3 regions of the Vibrio sp. Y176 genome follow, and region 1 is predicted to be linked to each of the others. Evidence: riboswitches for the same ligand, from Rfam matches in the RefSeq annotation. Region 1 holds a riboswitch; each other region holds the start of a gene.

Region 1 (2,264 bases):
CAGTCAACTTGGTCATCCAGTAGGCCAGCTAAGTAACGCAATATTGTGGTTTTCCCGCAGCCACTTCGTCCGAGTAATACCGTCCATTTACCGACGGGAATGGTCATGTTCATTCCTGCTAAAGTCGGTGTTTGGCTATCTTTGTATCGCAGGCTAGCATCGGAAAGCTGAATGCCAATCGCGTTAGCGAACATAGGTATGACCCGCAAAGAAGTGATTCACAGGGCCGTGACCTTTACCGACATCCAATTCATCAGCGTGTGCGATAGCTTGGCTGATGTACTGCTTACCAAGGTGCACCGCTTTGTGTAGGTTGTTGCCTTGGCTAAGGTAAGACGCAATGGCGGAAGACAGTGTACAGCCTGTGCCATGAGTGTTTTTGGTTGGAAATCGCTTGGCGCTAATTAACTCGGCACTGTCTTGCATGATAAGCAGATCGTTGCTGTTTTCATTTTCTTCAAGGTGACCGCCTTTGAGCAGAATAGCTTTGGCGCCAAGCGCACGAAGGTCGGTAATCATATCGTTCATTTCAGATTCTGATTGAGGCATTGGCTTACCCGTCAATGCTGCGCCTTCGGGTAGGTTAGGGGTAATGATGTCTGCGAGCGGAATCAATTCTTCTTTTAAAGTGCTGATTGCCGACTGTTCCAGTAATAGATCGCCGCTGGTGGCCACCATCACAGGGTCAATCACGAGGTGTTTTGGCTGGTATTGTTTAATTTTGTCTGCAACGACTTTGAGGATGTTGGAATCGGCCAGCATGCCCACTTTGACTGCAACGATGTTGAGGTCGGTAAATACTGCATCAAGTTGGCTCTCTACATGGTCGAGAGGAATGGGGAAAATCGCAGAAACGCCTTGGGTATTCTGCGAAGTAATCGCCGTGATTACCGAGCAAGCAAAACTGCCGGTTGCGGACATCGCTTTGATGTCGGCTTGAATACCTGCACCGCCACCACTGTCTGAACCCGCGATGGTCAATACGATAGGGGTAGGCAAGGCTGGCGTTTGATGTGAATGAGGTTGTGATTGCTGCGTCATGGTCGCTCCTACTACAAGACGTATAGGAACTGACTTTGACCGTTGCAGATAGATCGATTTTTCGATCGCTATCGCTTATCTAAGAGGGGCGACGAAAGGCAAAGTGTGCATAGTTCCCTACGTCAGTGCTAACTGAATCAGGTTCAACGGGTCTCGAATTTCGATCTCAGCCAACACTTGTCGTGTGGCCCCCCGACTATTTCGTTCGGATGATAGCAGGACCATTGCGGAAGGGATACGTTTTTTGAGCGTAATTATAATGAGTATTCAATTATGCGAGGTGAGTGATAAAGTAAGCACCTAAATGGTTTGCTGGGTGGAATTTACTAGTGCAACGCTCTGGTGAATGAGCAGAACCTGGAATATTTAATAAATAATCGTGGTCTCGTTAAGCAAGGATTAGCACAAAACAAGGTTAAAAAACTGTTAAAATTTAACGTGTTGCCAATTTAACTTTGTTGAACTTTTTCACAGTTAATTAGGATGGCTAAGACGATCATCGAGCAAGGAGACTTCATGCTTAATTCTGTAACAGCGAAGTCAGTGATCGATCATGCGCTCTTTTTGGGGGCTGATTTCGCTGAACTATTCGTTGAACATCACCAAACCAACACTGTCCAGATCGCATCTGGTGAGGTGGACAAGGTTAACTCGGGTATCGATTTTGGTATCGGTATTCGTCTTTTTTTCGGTCATAAGGTGCTTTACGGTTACACCAACAGCACAGATGAAGCCGAACTAAAGCGCGTAACCTCGCTGCTTGCTGCAAAAGACAAGCGTGAGCAAATCGCGTCAGCGGGTTCTTTGAATTTGAACCGCTACCCAATCCAACATGGTTGCCGCATGTCGCTAAGTAAGGATGCTAACCTAGATTCAAAAATCGCGTTTCTATTGAAAGTTGACCAAGCCGCACGTGCTGAGAGTGAGCATATCAGCCAGTTTATTGGCAGCGTTCTTCAGCGCGAGCAACAAGTGTCTATCTTCAACTCAGAAGGCCTACACGTTGACGATACTCGCCACTACATTCGTGTTGCTGGTAACACTGTCGCGCAAAAAGGTAATGAGCAGTCTTCTGGTATGGAAGGTCCTGGTGCTCTTGCTGGCTGGGAGTTCAGTGAACAGCTTGATGCGAAAGAGCTAGGTCAAACTATCGCGCAACAAGCGTTGGTAAAACTTGGCGCTGATGCTTGTCCATCGGGTGAAATGCCAGTGGTAATTGGTAA
Region 2 (2,264 bases), on a different contig from region 1:
ATATCATCATCCTATTCATCTTCATGGACACACATTTACGGTTCTTGAGTTAGATGGCAAAAAACTCGACGAACCGTTTCATACCGATACGGTCTTACTTGGAAAAAACGGCAGTGCGAAAGCGGCATTTGTTGCAGATAACCCAGGGCGTTGGATGTACCATTGTCATGTAATTGAACATATGAAGACGGGTTTGATGGGATACATTGAAGTAAAGTGACTCCTGTAACTTTTAAAATCTTGATAAGTTTTAAGCGCTATACTTTGCTGAATTCTAAGATTGTATAATCACTATTGCCGTAAATTTGATTACAATGTCGCCATTAACTTTTCTGGGGGAATTATGGGACAACTATCCGTTTTGGGTTTTATTGCATTGGGTGGTGCATTTGGTGCATGTTCTCGTTACTTAATTTCTGAACTTTGTGTCATTTTATTGGGGCGTGGTTTTCCATATGGTACGTTAACCGTTAACGTTGTTGGCTCATTTATGATGGGCTTATTGATAGCAGCTTTCGATAATGAACTTTTGGCAACGGAACCTTGGCGACAAGTGATTGGCTTGGGTTTTTTAGGGGCACTAACGACGTTTTCCACCTTCTCGATGGATAATGTGTTGCTTATGCAGCAGGGCGCTTTCTTTAAGATGGGGTTGAACGTATTGTTGAATGTAGTGTTAAGTATTTCAGCGGCGTGGATAGGCTTTCAATTATTGATGCGCAGCTAGCAAAGTAGTTAAAAATTGAACAGGTCGGCTTGGTTTCACCAAGCCGTTTTTATATACTGACATCACTTGTCGGAGTGCCATAAGGCTGAGACCGTTAATTCGGGATCCGTTGAACCTGATCAGATTAGAATCTGCGAAGGGAACAAGAGAAGATATTCACACCGGAGTTCTTTCTGGTTGACCTATCAAAAGTCGAATGTTGTTACAGGCAAATATCGTAAGCTTTAACTAGCCTTAATTTGACTCCTCTTGTCGCATCTATCCGCCAAGCATTTTTATCCAATTACTTTTTATCTAGTATAACAAAGCAAGGAAAAATGCTATGTCGAGTCGCAAACAAGCGAGACTGGAAGCAAAACAGTTCATTGATACACTCTCGGTACAACCGTACCCCAATTCAAGCAAAGTCTACGTAGAAGGTTCACGTCCAGATATTCGTGTGCCAATGCGTGAAATATCACTCGCTGATAGCCTTATTGGAGGCACAAAAGAAGCGCCTATTTTCGAACCTAATGAGCCAGTACGCGTTTACGATACCTCGGGTGTATACACAGATCCAGAGCACACCATAGACCTCTATAGCGGCTTACCTAAGCTGAGAGAAGGGTGGATTGAAGAGCGTGCCGATACTGAGCTACTTGATGAAGTAAGCTCGGTGTACACCAAAGAACGCTTAGAAGACGAAACACTAGACGATCTTCGTTACGGTAATCTACCACGTATTCGACGTGCCAAAGATGGCCATTGTGTGACCCAATTGCACTATGCTCGCAAAGGTATTATTACCCCAGAAATGGAATATATCGCGCTGCGTGAAAACATGGGGCGTGCCAAGTATCGCGATGAAGTGCTGAATCAACAGCATCCGGGTCAAAGCTTTGGTGCGAACCTACCAAAGGACATTACTGCAGAGTTTGTGCGTAAAGAAGTCGCCGAAGGTCGCGCTATTATCCCTTCTAATATCAACCACCCAGAATCCGAACCAATGATCATTGGACGTAACTTTTTGGTCAAAGTGAACGCCAACATCGGTAACTCATCGGTCACTTCTTCGATTGAAGAAGAAGTAGAGAAACTAGTGTGGGCGACGCGCTGGGGTGGCGATACCGTTATGGATCTCTCTACTGGACGCAATATTCACGAAACTCGCGAGTGGATTCTACGTAACAGTCCGGTTCCGATCGGTACCGTGCCAATGTACCAAGCGCTTGAGAAAGTGAACGGTGTTGCGGAAAACCTTAACTGGGAAGTGATGCGCGATACCCTGATTGAGCAAGCAGAGCAGGGCGTTGACTACTTTACTATCCATGCCGGTTTACTACTTCGTTATGTGCCAATGACTGCAAAACGCGTTACTGGCATCGTCTCTCGTGGTGGTTCTATCATCGCGAAATGGTGTTTAGCGCATCACCAAGAAAGCTTCTTATATACCCACTTCCGAGAGATCTGTGAAATCTGTGCTAAGTATGATGTCGCACTTTCTCTCGGTGATGGTCTGCGTCCTGGCTCGGTGGCCGATGCTAACGACGAAGCGCAA
Region 3 (2,264 bases), on a different contig from region 1:
TTCATCAGCACTAAAGCTCAACGACTTGCTTGGAACACTCAAAGTTTCAAAACCTTTAGGTAACTCAACGTCAGTGACTGGGTACATCCAGTTACCCGTTGGCATCGCCGATTGGAACTCATCACTTAAAATGAAACTCATAAATTGATCAGCAAGTTCTGAATTTTTTGCCCCTTTCACTTTGGCGGCTACTTCAACTTGCATGTAGTGGCCTTCAGCAAAATTCGCCGTAGCAAACTTCGAATCGTTTTCCGCAATTAAGTGGTACGCAGGTGAAGTGGTGTAAGAAAGCACTAAATCGGACTCACCATTGAGGAACATAGAATACGCCTCAGACCAACCTTTCGTGACCGTTACGGTTTTGCTCGCTAGCTTCTGCCACGCTTGCGTCACATCGTCGCCATAAATAGATTTCATCCATAGCATTAAGCCTTGGCCCGGCGTTGAAGTCCGCGGATCTTGGTAAATCACTTTCAGATCGTCGCGCGTTTCCACCAGCTCTTTCATGCTTTTCGGCGGATTAGCCAGTTTCTCTTTGTTGTACACAAACGCGAAGTAGCCGTAATCGTACGGTACAAACGTCGTGTCACTCCAACCGTTTGGTAACACTGTGTTAGCCGTATCCACATTGTGCTCGGCAAGCAGATCGGTTTTCTTCGCTTCTGCCATCAGATTGTTATCCAAACCTAATACGATGTCCGCTTTGCTATTACCGCCTTCAAGACGAAGACGATTCAGAATCGACACACCATCGTCCAACGCTACGAAGTTAACGTCACAGCCACATTTTGCTTCAAAAGCTTGCTCGATTTTAGGACCCGGCCCCCAATCTGCGGCAAAAGAGTCGTAGGTATAGATGGTTAATGTGTTTTCAGCGGCAAACGCTGAAGTAGAGGTGATTGCAGCTAGGGCAATCAGATTTAGAGTGGGTTTCACTGCTCGCTCTCCATGAGTATTTCAGAGAAATAAGTTGAGCGGCACAGGGTTTGAGGCGGCTATTAAGGACTTCCAATATCCAGACTCAATTCCTACGCCAGCATTATCTGGTTCAGGTAATACGGGTCCCTAGTTAAACACTTAGGTCTCAGCGCCCCAATGCATTGATTGACTCAATGCTAAATGGGTTTGCTCCCCGATGAGTTGGATGGATTGTAAAGGTATTTGAGTGGTTACACAATCAGCTCACGAGCGCTGGTCATAACCCCAACGAGGCACCAAACCTTGCTCAATACCTAAGTGGTCAAGAATTCTCGCCACCATAAAATCCACTAAGTCTTCAATACTCTTTGGCTGATGATAGAAGCCTGGAGCTGCTGGCATGATGGTGACGCCCATTTGCGACAGTTTGTGCATGTTCTCCAGATGTAGCGTTGAAAATGGTGTTTCGCGAACCACGAGCAACAGCTGCCCGCGCTCTTTCATTACCACATCAGCGGCCCGCTCGATCAAGTTATCTGACATACCATGCGCAATCGCTGCAACGCTTCCCGCAGAACATGGGCAAACCACCATTTGCTTTGGTGCAGCAGAACCAGACGCAACCGGTGAGAACCAGTCATCTTTACCGCAAACGGTGATGTTATCGGGATTGCAGTTCAGGTGCTCTACCAATGCTTGCTGCGCCGCTTCTGGGCCACTTGGTAGCTTAAGATTATGCTCGGTTGCCATCACAACACGAGCTGCCGAAGAAATCAGAACGTAGACATGATAATCCGCCGCAACCAAGCATTCTAAAAGACGAAGGCCGTAGGGAGCACCAGAAGCACCCGTTAATGCCAACGTGATGGCTTTTTTATGAGAGGGTTGTGTTTTGTTTTGCATATCAATCAGGCTTTTTGTTTTAACTGCTCAAGAAGTTTTCCGTGAATACCACCAAAGCCACCGTTGCTCATGACTAGAATTTGGTCACCTGGTCGCGCACGTTCGACGATCTTGGCTACAAAGTTATCTATATCCGCATCGACAAACGCTGGCTGTGTGCATTGGTCGGCAATGTCTTGCACAGACCACTCGATATTATCTGGCTGGAACAAGAAGACTTCATCTGCACTGTGTAGTGACTCTGCAAGTGTGTTTTTGTGTACACCTCGCTTCATGGTGGCAGAACGCGGCTCCAACACAGCAAGGATGCGTTTTTCACCTACCTTGTTACGCAAACCGCCGACAGTAAGTTCAATTGCCGTTGGGTGATGCGCAAAATCATCGTAAACCGTCACACCTTGTTCTTCACCTTTCAGCTCTAAACGGCGCTTGGTATTGATGAA

The links. A riboswitch is a leader RNA that binds a small molecule or an ion and turns the genes downstream of it on or off. The one in region 1 is predicted to bind thiamine pyrophosphate.
Region 2: another riboswitch for thiamine pyrophosphate. It lies ahead of thiC (phosphomethylpyrimidine synthase ThiC); the one in region 1 lies ahead of thiD (bifunctional hydroxymethylpyrimidine kinase/phosphomethylpyrimidine kinase).
Region 3: another riboswitch for thiamine pyrophosphate. It lies ahead of thiB (thiamine ABC transporter substrate binding subunit); the one in region 1 lies ahead of thiD (bifunctional hydroxymethylpyrimidine kinase/phosphomethylpyrimidine kinase).

The regions. Positions count from the first base shown of each region.
Region 1 covers NZ_JAWOQS010000002.1:927,014-929,277, forward strand. The annotation lists gene R7O13_RS08335 (ABC transporter ATP-binding protein) at 1-194, opposite strand, end outside; gene thiD (bifunctional hydroxymethylpyrimidine kinase/phosphomethylpyrimidine kinase) at 184-1,041, opposite strand; TPP riboswitch at 1,139-1,246, opposite strand; gene R7O13_RS08345 (TldD/PmbA family protein) at 1,558-2,264, shown strand, end outside.
Region 2 covers NZ_JAWOQS010000018.1:1,616-3,879, forward strand. The annotation lists gene R7O13_RS22625 (multicopper oxidase family protein) at 1-220, shown strand, start outside; gene crcB (fluoride efflux transporter CrcB) at 344-727, shown strand; TPP riboswitch at 788-886, shown strand; gene thiC (phosphomethylpyrimidine synthase ThiC) at 1,050-2,264, shown strand, end outside.
Region 3 covers NZ_JAWOQS010000004.1:246,790-249,053, forward strand. The annotation lists gene thiB (thiamine ABC transporter substrate binding subunit) at 1-936, opposite strand, end outside; TPP riboswitch at 1,009-1,145, opposite strand; gene R7O13_RS12275 (flavin prenyltransferase UbiX) at 1,183-1,821, opposite strand; gene mpl (UDP-N-acetylmuramate:L-alanyl-gamma-D-glutamyl-meso-diaminopimelate ligase) at 1,827-2,264, opposite strand, start outside.